DNA from 2 places in the Undibacterium sp. RuRC25W genome. Region 2 is predicted to be linked to the other one. Evidence: riboswitches for the same ligand, from Rfam matches in the RefSeq annotation. Region 2 holds a riboswitch; the other holds the start of a gene.
What was found. A riboswitch is a leader RNA that binds a small molecule or an ion and turns the genes downstream of it on or off. The one in region 2 is predicted to bind cobalamin.
Positions count from the first base shown of each region.

Region 1: it holds a riboswitch for cobalamin, as region 2 does, so the genes downstream of both, ACO0KV_RS07005 (CoA-acylating methylmalonate-semialdehyde dehydrogenase) here and ACO0KV_RS02760 (TonB-dependent receptor domain-containing protein) in region 2, are expected to answer to the same signal.

Region 1 covers NZ_JBMPPD010000011.1:7,445-13,631, forward strand. The annotation lists partial or broken gene ACO0KV_RS06995 (LysR family transcriptional regulator) at 1-216, opposite strand, end outside; gene metE (5-methyltetrahydropteroyltriglutamate--homocysteine S-methyltransferase) at 317-2,608, shown strand; cobalamin riboswitch at 2,802-3,025, shown strand; gene ACO0KV_RS07005 (CoA-acylating methylmalonate-semialdehyde dehydrogenase) at 3,291-4,814, shown strand; gene ACO0KV_RS07010 (acyl-CoA dehydrogenase family protein) at 4,828-5,988, shown strand; gene ACO0KV_RS07015 (enoyl-CoA hydratase) at 5,985-6,187, shown strand, end outside.
Region 2 covers NZ_JBMPPD010000003.1:99,613-105,799, reverse strand. The annotation lists gene ACO0KV_RS02775 (adenosylcobinamide-GDP ribazoletransferase) at 1-489, shown strand, start outside; gene ACO0KV_RS02770 (histidine phosphatase family protein) at 492-1,034, shown strand; gene ACO0KV_RS02765 (PilZ domain-containing protein) at 1,246-1,599, shown strand; cobalamin riboswitch at 1,778-2,057, shown strand; gene ACO0KV_RS02760 (TonB-dependent receptor domain-containing protein) at 2,206-4,059, shown strand; gene ACO0KV_RS02755 (FecCD family ABC transporter permease) at 4,377-5,447, shown strand; gene ACO0KV_RS02750 (ABC transporter ATP-binding protein) at 5,447-6,187, shown strand, end outside.

The DNA.
Region 1 (6,187 bases), on a different contig from region 2:
ACAAGCGTTGTGCAACGGCATGCAGGTATGCCCCGCCTGCGTCAGTCGTAAAGAGCGTCCCTCGCGTAGCCAGATATCAGTCCCCATTTGCTGCTCCAGCTTTTTCATACTGTGACTCAGCGCCGATTGGGTCAGGTGCAAAACTTCTGCTGCAGCCGTTAATGAGCCCTGCTTTTCGACTTCCATTAAAATGGCCAAGTGAATACGCTCTAACATAAACTATGAATAAAACTCATGGATGTGTGAAGAAAGACCATTTTACTTCATTGATTTGAGAATTTACTATCAACACATTGAATAAATAAGGACGAACGACATGACCACCATCCATAACCTCGGTTTTCCCCGTATCGGCGCCAAGCGCGAACTGAAATTTGCTTTGGAGTCCTATTGGAAAGGCGAAATCTCGCTTGACGAACTCAAACGTCTCGGTTCAAGCTTGCGCCAGCGTCACTGGAACAATCAATCCGGCCTTGATCTCGTTCCCGTTGGTGACTTCTCTTTTTATGATCAGGTGCTCGATATGAGTTTCACTTTAGGCAATCTGCCTGATCGCGTCAGGGACTTCCATGGCGACCCGCTCGACAATTATTTCCGCGTAGCGCGCGGCCGTTCGGCTCAGTCCGTCCATGAGAATCATACTTGCTGCGGTGGTGTAGCTGCGGGAGAAATGACGAAGTGGTTTGACACTAATTATCACTATATTGTGCCGGAATTCAACGCGACCACCGAATTCAAGCTTGATGCGTCACGTCTCTTGGCGCAATTAGCAGAAGCCAAACAGCAAGGTGTCAAAGCAAAACCAGTGATCATTGGTCCTGTGACCTATCTGGCGCTAGGTAAAGCAAAAGAGAACGCCGACAAACTAGCGCTATTGCCATCATTATTGGCAGTCTACTCACAATTGCTACATACCTTGAGTGAGCACGGCATTGAATGGGTACAAATTGACGAGCCCATTCTGGTTACGGAATTGAACACGGATTGGCAACATGCGTTCAACCTCGCCTACCATCAACTAAAGCCGTGCCGTATCAAAATATTGGTCACCAGTTACTTTGGTCAACTGCAAGACAATCTCTATTTGGCCGCTAATCTACCAGTCGCTGGTCTGCATATCGATGCAGTCAACGATCATGAAGACCTGCGTCGTTTACTCAATCTGATCCCACAGCACAAAGTGTTGTCTCTCGGAGTCGTCAATGGTCGCAACATCTGGAAAACCGACCTTAACGCTGTGCTCGATTGGCTTGAACCATTAGCCGAGCGTCTTGGCGACAAACTCTGGATCGCACCGTCGTGTTCATTGCTGCACGTACCCGTTGACCTCAATAACGAACAAAAATTAGACGTCGACATGAAAAGTTGGCTAGCATTCGCGTTACAAAAACTAGACGAATTACAAGTGCTGGCGAAGGCGCTGCGCCATGGCCGTGATTCGGTCAAAGAAGAATTGACTGCCAACCAGTCAGCATTAGCAGCACGTCGCAACTCAACACGCGTGACGAATCCCGTGGTACAAAATGCGGTTGCTGCGATCACTACTAAGCTTGGTGCTCGTCAGAGTAGCTATACTATTCGCGCTGCCAAACAAGCGACGTTACTACAACTGCCTACCTACCCAACGACGACCATTGGCTCCTTCCCACAAACGGCAGAAATTCGCCATGCACGTAGCGAATTCAAAAGTGGAAAACTCGATGATGCTGGTTATAAAGCAGCCATGCAAGCAGAAATCGCCCGCAGTGTCCGAGAACAAGAAACACTTGATCTGGATGTGCTTGTCCACGGTGAGGCAGAACGTAATGACATGGTTGAATACTTTGGAGAACAATTGGACGGCTATGCTTTCAGTCAATTTGGCTGGGTACAATCTTATGGGTCTCGCTGTGTGAAACCACCCATTCTTTTCGGTGATATCAGTCGACCAAAAGCCATGACTGTCGAATGGACAAGCTACGCACAATCGCTGACGAAAAAACCAATGAAAGGGATGTTGACCGGCCCAGTCACGATCCTGAACTGGTCATTCGTGCGTGACGATCAACCACGCTCTGTGTCTTGCCAACAATTAGCATTGGCCATACGCGAAGAAGTGCAAGACCTGGAAAAAGCAGGCGTGCGCATTATTCAGATCGATGAAGCGGCATTACGTGAAGGACTGCCATTGCGAAAAGCAGAATGGAAAAATTATCTCGATTGGGCAATTGAATCATTCCGTATCACTGCCAATGGCGTGACAGATACTACGCAGATTCATACTCACATGTGCTATTCAGAGTTCAACGATATCATCTCGGCCATCGCAGACATGGACGCAGACGTGATCACAATTGAAACTTCTCGCTCAGATATGGAATTATTGGATGTATTCGATAGCTTCAACTATCCAAATGAAATCGGCCCTGGGGTCTATGATATTCATTCACCTAACATCCCGACCAAAGAGGATATTGTGCAACTCATGAGAAAAGCGGCCGAGCGTATTCCAGGAGAGCGCCTCTGGGTCAACCCAGATTGCGGCCTGAAGACCCGTCAATGGGCAGAAGTTTTACCGGCATTAACCAACATGGTAGCGGCAGCGAAAGAATTGCGCGCAGCGGCGTAACTAAACCGTCCTGCTTTGTATCCAACGAGTAGGACAAGACCAACCAAGTAATCACAGAAAAACGCAAGCGCCACCTGCCCTTGCGTTCTATTACCCACGATGCGCTTACTATCGCTGCTGACTTTACCCGTTTCAAACAAGCAATCAAATTGTTAGCAACAACAAATTGACGTTTACGTTAACGTAAATTAATGCTATCTTTTATCCACCAGGTGCTGCACCCCTTTTCTTAGGGTGACAGTTAAACGGGAAAGCGGTGCGTCTCTATGCTTAGCTTGCATTCAGAGACTATGCCGCTGCTGCCCCCGCAACGGTAAGCAAGTGTGGTTGCATCCTCCAAGCCACTGGTCATACGACTGGGAAGGCGATGCAACAAGTCTTGTGAGCCCGGATACCGGCCTGGTGATCTGTCGGAAAATCGCGGGTGGCGATTGAGTCCGGTATCTGCGTTCATTGTATGGCGGTAGGCTGTTGTACGCAGTTTGTCGGTTCAATTTCTTTCGTCGTTTTCTACTGGTCCCGATGTCGCGCGGTGGGTGCGCATCGTGGCGCGCATTGTTCATTCTTGCAGCGCTCCCCTTCAGGTTACTGATGTGCGCAATTGTGCGGGACTGCGTTCGTCGGTTGCTTTTTAGTCGTATTTAACTGTGCAGTGCACGGCTTCGATCAAAGGAAACTGAAAATGACCACACAAACTATGTCATCCACGACCATCCCACGTATTAAATTACTCATCAACGGTAAGTTTGTAGAATCGCGCAGCAAAGAATGGCGCGATATCGTCAACCCGGCAACGCAAGAAGTACTGGCACGCGTACCCTTTGCAACACCAGACGAAGTGGATGCCGCGGTCGCAGCAGCCAAGTTTGCATTCATTGCGTGGCGTAAAACACCCATCGGTGTACGCGCTCGCATTTTTCTTAAATATCAGCAATTGATACGTGAAAACATGAAAGAGCTAGCTGCCACGTTGACAGCAGAGCAAGGTAAAACACTAGCGGATGCTGAAGGCGATATTTTCCGCGGTTTAGAGGTGGTCGAGCATGCGGCGAATATCGGCAATCTGCAAATGGGTGAGCTGGCAAACAATGTTGCCAATGGCGTGGATACTTACACCCTTCTACAACCAATCGGCGTCTGTGCAGGCATTACGCCCTTTAACTTTCCGGCAATGATTCCGCTGTGGATGTTTCCAATGGCGATCGCTTGTGGCAATACGTTCGTCTTAAAACCATCAGAACAAGATCCCATGGTGACGATGCGCTTGGCTGAACTTGCACTACAGGCAGGTATTCCGGAAGGGGTGCTAAACGTGATTCATGGTGGTGAAGACGTCGTGAATGCTATCTGTGATCACGACGATATCAAAGCGATTTCTTTTGTGGGATCAAGCAGAGTCGGCACACATGTTTACAACCGCGCCACCTTGGCTGGTAAACGTGTGCAATGCATGATGGGCGCAAAAAATCATGCCGTTATTTTGCCGGATGCAAATAAAGAGCAAACCATCAACAGCCTTGTCGGCGCTACTTTTGGTGCAGCGGGTCAACGCTGCATGGCGGTGTCAGTCGCTATCCTCGTCGGTGAAGCAAAACACTGGGTCGACGATTTAGTACGCGTTGCCAAAACGCTCAACGTTAACGCAGGTACAGAAGTGGGAACCGACATCGGACCGGTCATTTCGTGTGCTGCGTATGATCGCGTGGGTGGGTTGATTGAGGCGGGAATTGCCGAAGGCGCCACGCTTGAACTGGATGGACGTCATCCTGTCGTTAAAGGCTATGAAAAGGGCAACTTCTTCGGACCGACTATTTTTTCTCACGTGAAGCCGGGAATGCGGATTTACGATCAAGAAATATTTGGCCCCGTATTGTGCTTATGTTTTTCTGACACACTACAAGATGCCATCGCGTTTATTAATGCGAATCCAAACGGCAATGGCACAGCGATTTTTACGCAGTCAGGTGCAGCAGCACGTAGATTTCAAGAAGAGATCGATGTCGGCCAGGTAGGTATCAACGTACCAATTCCCGTCCCTGTCCCTTTATTTTCTTTTACTGGGTCACGCGCGTCCAAGTTAGGCGATCTGGGTCCTTACGGTAAGCAAGTCATTAGTTTTTACACACAAACCAAAACGATCACCCAACGCTGGTTTGACGATAGCACCTCGACTGTTGGCGTCAATACCACCATCGCCCTGAAGTAAGAGGGTGAGCAACATGAACTTCGAACTCAACGATGAACAACTAGCCTTTCAGGCGTCGGCACGCGTCTTTGCTGAGAAAGAATTTGCACCGCATGCAGCAGCATGGGATGCAAATAGCATTTTCCCACTCGACGCCATCAAACGCGCGGGTGAGATAGGGTTTTGCGGCATCTATTCTCCCGAGTTTCAAGGTGGTTTGGGTCTATCGCGACTCGACGCGAGCATTATTTTTGAGGAACTGGCAAGTGTTGATCCATCAACGACGGCGTATCTGACCATCCATAATATGGCGACATGGATGCTGTGTCACTGGGGCAATCCGGCTATCCGCGATCATTGGGGACCACTACTCACATCCGGTCAGGCACTGGCCTCCTATTGCCTAACAGAGCCGAGCGCTGGTTCAGATGCAGCAGCAATCAAAACCAAAGCTGAACCAATAAAAGGTGGCTACAGCATTAGTGGTTCAAAAGCCTTTATTTCAGGCGCGGGGGTATCGGATCTCCTCATTGTCATGGCGCGAACAGGTGGACCGGGCGCAAGTGGAATTTCTGCTTTTGCCGTACCCGCAACCACAAAAGGGCTTGGTTTTGGGCGAAAAGAAGAAAAACTCGGCTGGCATAGTCAGCCGACGCGGCCCGTCTTTTTTGAAAATGTCTGGGTGCCTGACAACCATTTGCTTGGCAACCTCGGAGACGGTTTCAGAATAGCGATGCGTGGACTTGATGGTGGTCGTATCAATATTGCGTCCTGTTCTCTTGGCGCAGCACAAGGTGCGCTCAATGCTGCGCAAACCTATGTCAAAGAACGGCGGCAATTTAATCGTCCTTTGGCAGATTTCCAGTCAATGCAGTTCAAACTCGCCGACATGCTGACCGATCTTATCGCCGCTCGTCAATTAGTCAGGATGGCAGCGGTTAAGCTCGACGAGAAAGCCCCCCATGCAAGTGTCTATTGTGCCATGGCGAAACGATTTGCAACTGATATTGGTTTTCAAGTCTGTGATGAAGCACTACAGATCCACGGCGGGTATGGCTATATCCGTGAATATCCGCTTGAGCGCTTAATGCGTGATGCGCGAGCGCATAAGATTCTGGAAGGTACTAACGAAATCATGCGATCGATTATTGCCCGCCAATTTCTCGACACAACAACAATCGGAGACATACGATGAACCACTATACTAACTTAAAGCTCAGCATAGAGCACCGCACTGCGTTGATTACCCTAAGCAATCCTGCTGCTAATACGTTCACACGAGATGGTCTGATTTCATTAACGCAATTGGTGCGCGATCTCAATGCCAGAACCGATATTAACAGTCTAATCATTACAGGTGAGGGGGATAAATTTTTCTCCGCTGGCGCCGACCT
Region 2 (6,187 bases):
GGAACTACGCCAGAGCGCGTCCTTATCATCATGAAAGACTCGCGGATCGGTGCTTATGGGACGATTGGTATTTGCCTGATGTTGTTGTTGAAATTTGTATTGTTGGTGAGTTTGCCTGCTGTGTTGGTAGTGCCAGCACTGCTGATTGCGCATCCGCTTTCTCGCCTGCTCTCTTGCAGCTTAATCTGGTTGCTTGACTATGCCAGACACGAAGGGAAGGCAAAGCCGCTTGCGCAATTTATGAGTTCCAATGAGTTTGGTGTTGCCTGTCTGAGTGTGCTAGTACCGCTGGCTGCCATTCTGTTGTGGCAACCGGTAGTCGTTGAGCGGTTGTTGCCCGCTTTGATCTTGATGCCGCTGTCGGCGTTCTGGTTTGCACGTTTGTTCGTTCGCCGGATTGGCGGGTATACCGGTGACTGCCTCGGTGCGGTTCAGCAATTGACCGAAGTTGTTTTTTACCTTGGCTTGCTGGCTCACGCACCAGTCTGATCATGTATCTCTACCTGATCCGGCATACCGCACCGCTTATTCCAGCAGGTATTTGCTATGGTCAGACCGACGTCCCGACGAGTGCCGACGATATCGGCGTCTGCGCTGAAACCCTGCGCCGGCGCTGGTCTGGCTCATTGCCAGTGTTTACCAGTCCATTATCGCGGTGTCTCAACTTAGCAAATCATTTGCATCCCAATCCTGTTATTGATGAGCGCCTTCTAGAGCTTCATTTTGGTGAGTGGGAAATGCAAGCATGGGATCTGATACCTCGTGATCAGATCGATGCCTGGGCGGCGGATGTTGTTGGTTACTCGCCAGGCAAGCGGGAAACGCTATTGCAAATGGTTGAGCGGGTAATGGCATTTATTGCTGATTTGCAAAAACAGTCCATGGAGCAGGCAGTGATCGTTTCTCATGCGGGCGTCATCAGGATCTTGGCGGCTTGGCAGCAGGGTGATACGGTTGTCAGCTTAGCAAAACGTGTGGCGCAAATGGAACAGCGTTTCGAATTCGCGTCGTGCACAGAGACAACCCTACTTTAGTGATGCTACTATTTTTGTGTTTTTTTGATGAACACGTCTCTGTTTTTGACGTAAATACCGTTGTTGTTTTAACGGGATGACGCCATCAAAAGTGGCAAATAAAATCTCGTCATGTAAATATGCTCCCTGGGGTTCGTCATGCTGGCACTCGATGAGATTTGGCGCATTTTGGGGTTTAAAGTGTAGTGTGTACCTTGATGGTGTGACGCATATGATAGAACTACGAAAAGCCCCCCGAGTCAACGTCACCTGGCGTGCTGGCGTCAAACTCAAAGATGGTCGACTCATCGTGTGTAACGCGGTCAATAGTTCCAAAAACGGTCTTTTGCTCGAGTGCGCGCAAGGCTTATCTCTTGATGTCACATACCCCCTCATTATCGAGATACCTTCTCTGGCCAACCGCGCAGAGCTTATTCATGTCAGTTGTCAATGCGAAGTAAAGCACGTAGTGTTGAAGGGCGAAAATTACCGCATAGGCATTGCCCTAAGTGGCTTACCAAGTAACGACGGTGAATTAATCAGTGCCTGGGTTTCAATGACAAGTCAAAATATGTCGGTGGTCTGAGAATAGTTAACGCTTACTTTGACGTCGCCCTATTAATTTGGGCGCGTCCTCATTTCGATGGCTTACGACAGCTTCTCCTTGCGTCCAAGCATCGTCTTACTGTCTATTAATCAGGTTGTGTAAGTAGTCAGATTGATCGATAGGGTAAGACTTGTCTTGCTCGCAGTGCCATCCATCTATAAAATGGCGGTGTTTTGGTGCTCGCAGACATATTCATGTTTGCGGTTAAACGGGAAACATCAATTTCTTCTTGGTTCAAATTGCTCTTCGCTTGCTCTATCGGCTAGATTAATTTAATGCTTCGAGGCAATATAAATGTGCTGCCCCCGCAACGGTGTACAAATTGTTCAACTTCGTGTTGAGCCAGCCATCTTGCAATACCACTGTGCTTGTTTGCATGGGAAGGTCAGATGGTGATATTTGTCAGCCCGGATACCGGCCAGAATACGTGAAGTAATACGAACGGGGAGTTTCGTTGTTGACTGACTTTGGTTCTGAACTTATTAGTTTTGGGGACAATCAGCTGAACCACCTCTGTTACGTGATTATTTTGTTCTAGGCTGCCTGCGGGGACGTTGGCTGCGTGATCTATTTATTCTCATTAGCATGAATCTTGTATTAAAACCTCTCGCCATTACGTTGGCCGTGGCCGCTGCTTTTCCAGCTGCCTCCTTCGCTCAGTCCGTTTCCAATAGTACTGCTCAAAACATCGTTGTGACTGCTGGACGTCAGGTTCAGGCCGCTAAGGACGTATTGGCCGACAACGTCATCATTACCTCCGAACAAATCGCACAAGCTGGTTCCGAATCTTTAGTTGATTTACTGCAACAACAACGTGGCATTGAAATCACGCGTAACGGCGGTGCTGGAACGACTTCTTCCGTGTTGATGCGCGGTGGTAGCAATGCGCAAAATATTGTATTGATTGACGGTGTGCGTTACAGCTCATCAACGGTCGGTGGTGCCAGTTGGGAAACCATTCCATTGGGACAAATTGATCATATCGAAATCGTTTATGGGCCATTATCCAGCTTGTATGGTGCTGATGCGATGGGTGGCGTTATTCAGATTTTCACAAAAAAAGGAAGTGGCCCTATATCGCTGACAGCATCAGTTGGCGCTGGTAGTTATGGCTTACGTAAAATGCAGGCGGGTGTCTTTGGCTCGTCGGGCAATGAATTTAACTATGCCCTCAATGTTGGGCATGAGAACAATACGGGTTTCTCTGCAACGAATCCTAGCGCTGGTAAATATAGCTATAACGCAGATAATGATGGTTACAAGCTTGATAGCGCGAGCGGCAGTTTTAATTGGCAACTCGCACCAGGTTACGAAGCGGGTATTAAATTTATGCAAAGTCGCTTGAATGCGCAATTTGATTCAGGCCCATCTTACGATGACCACTCCGTTGAGCAGTTGCAAACTATCGCTGTTTACGGCAATGTCAAAGTCAATGATATGTGGACTTCGCATGTGCAGTTTGCGCAATCCAATAATCTCAATTTTACGGACGCTTCATACGGTCAAAGTCAAATCGATACGCATCAAAATCTGATCAGTTTCCAGAACGATATCAGATTAGGTAAGGATGTTTTGCAATTGATTGCAGAAAGCCGTCAGGAAAAAGTGAATGGCTCGACAGCTGCACTCAATCAGAAACGCACGACAAATTCTGTTGCTGCTTCTTATGTTTGGAAACAAGATGCGCATTTAGCCAGCGTAAGTGTGCGTAATGATAATAGCTCAGTCTATGGTTCCAACTCCACCGGAGGTGTTGCGTACGGTTACCGTTTGACATCAGAGTGGCGAGTCAATGCCAGCTACGGTACCAGCTTCCGTGCACCCACGTACAATGAGCTTTACTATCCTGGTTATGGCATTGCGACCAATCAACCTGAAAAAGCAAAAAATGCGGAAGTTGGCATTTACTACGAGAATCTGACGACGCAGTTAAGTGCTGTTGTGTACCAAAACAAGGCAACTGATCTTCTCGTCAGTACAAATGTTTGTCCTGTGCAAACGTCTACGCATCCCTATGGTTGTGCTTACAACGTTGATCAAGCAACGATGTTAGGTATTACGCTGGGCGGTAGCACGCGCATGGCAGATCTGATGTTGCGCGGTTCTCTCGATATTCAAAATCCTGAGGACGATACAACCGGTAAACGTCTGGCGCGTCGGGCAAAACAACATGCAAGCTTTGCGGCAGAATACACAATAAATAAAGCTAAAATTGGTGTGGAAACACTGTTTAGTGGCAATCGGTTTGATAACGTTACTAATGTGCGTACTTTGGCTGGCTATAGCTTAATGAATTTGTATGGTACTTATGCCGTAACAAAAGACATTTCTTTACTGGCTCGCTGGAACAACGTATTGAATAAAAACTATGCGTTGGCTTATGGCTATAACACGCCTGGCTCCAACGTGTACGTTGGTCTGAATTACGGTTTTAAATAATACAACATGCACACCTCCTCTCGGTTACTTTGTCGTTCGTTGCCGGGATGGGTTTATGTCCGTTTTCGGATGATATGAAGAACCGCTCCAGCTATCTGGGGCGGTTTTGTATTGTTTGAGATGTATAAAGCTTTGCCAGATTTCAGCAGGGGCAGTCGTTGCGATGAGATCTGAAAATAAATGTTTGATGCGTTGATTGGTCGGTACCTTAAATTGCTATGACCAGTCAATTTTGTAGTTGAAGCAATGGGTGGTCACCGCTGAGTGTATTGAGTGCTCGCTCCCCCCCCCAATTTTATGGTTCAGGCATAACGCCCATGTCTTTCTTTTCTTTTCGTCAGCGTCCGCACCTGCCGCATCTACCGCATCAGCCGTCGATATCAGCGGCGATTCGTGCTGGCGTGGTACTCCCATTTTTAATTTTTATTGCCTTCGCGAGCATCATCATCGCTTGCCTTACTGGTTCAGTAAGTCTGAATCTTAGTGAGTTGTGGCAAGCCTTGATCGAGCTGATTCGTGGTGAACCTGCATCACTTGCTGCAAGTTTATTAGAACTTCGCTTGGGACGTGCATTAACGGGCTTTATTACCGGTGCGACATTGGCATTGTCTGGTGTCCTGATGCAGGCTTTATTGCGTAACCCGTTAGCAGATCCGTATGTGCTCGGCATCTCGGGAGGCGCATCGGTAGGCGCCTTGGCCATGATTTTGTTTTATGGGACATTCTGGATGGTCGACATGGCGGCGTTTGCCGGCGCGATCATCGTCGCTTTATTGCTATTTGCGCTCGCCTATCGCGATTTGCGCGGCAGTGGCAGCAGTGATGGCAGCGCCCCCGTTTTATTGCTGACTGGTGTGATCGTTGCTTCCGGATGCGGTGCGTTGATTACTTTAATGTTGTCCATTGCCCCTGACAGCCGCTTGCGTGGCATGGTTTTTTGGATGATCGGAGATTTGTCAAATACACAGGGACGTTATATGCCGTGGATCATTGGTGTCGGCGTGCTCTTGTTCGCGATGCGCAATGCGCGGGGTATTAATGTGGCAGCAATGCATGCTGATAATGCGACGACACTTGGTGTCAATGTGGGGCGTTTGCGGCAGCTGTTATTTTTCTGCTCTGCATTATTGACGGCAAGCGCTGTCAGTACCGCTGGTAGTATTGGTTTTGTTGGACTGATCATGCCACATGCATGTCGCTTTGCATTGGGGCCCGATCACCGATTATTGATTCCTGCCGCCACGTTGGCTGGGGGGAGTTTTCTGGTGTTAGCCGATACTATCGCTCGTACCGCCGTCGCGCCACAGCAGTTACCGGTTGGGGTGATCACAGCGATCATCGGTGTGCCGGTGTTTTTGCTTCAATTGCATCAATTGCGGAGGCGCTGATGGATATTCGTGATCTGAGCCTTAAGGCTGGCAACCGTCAACTGATACAACACCTTAATTGGACGATCAATGCGGGCGAGTGTTGGTGCATTATCGGTCGGAATGGTGCGGGTAAAAGTACTCTACTAAGAACCCTAGCTGGCTTGCGCGATGCTGAATCCGGACAGATTTTTTTGCACGATAAATCACTGCGTGACTGGCCGTTGTTGGCGCTAGCCCGAGAGCGAGCTTTTTTGCCGCAAAATAGAACCGATGCATTTGCTTATCGCGCCATTGATACGGTCTTAAGCGCTCGTCATCCCTACCAGGGAACGCAGTACTGGGAGTCTGATTCAGATTTGCATATCGCGATGCAAGCCCTGCGTGAATTGGATGTTGATGATCTGGCGCAGCGTGATGTACGCAGCCTGTCTGGCGGTGAGCGGCAGCGTGTCGCCATCGCGGCTTTGCTGGCGCAGGATGCACAATGCATGTTATTAGATGAGCCTGCAAATGCCCTCGATCTGGCGCATCAGGTCCGGGTCATGCAGTTGTTCTCTACGTTATGCCGCGAACAAAATAAAACGGTCGTGATGGTCAGCCATGATTTAAATCTGGCTTATCGTATTGCGACCCATGCCTTACTACTGATGGGGGACGGCAGCTGGATGGCAGGGCCCGCTGAGCAAATTTTAGATGCAGAACAATTGAGTCATTGTCTGGGACATCCTATTGAACGATTTACCCACCACGGACAAACG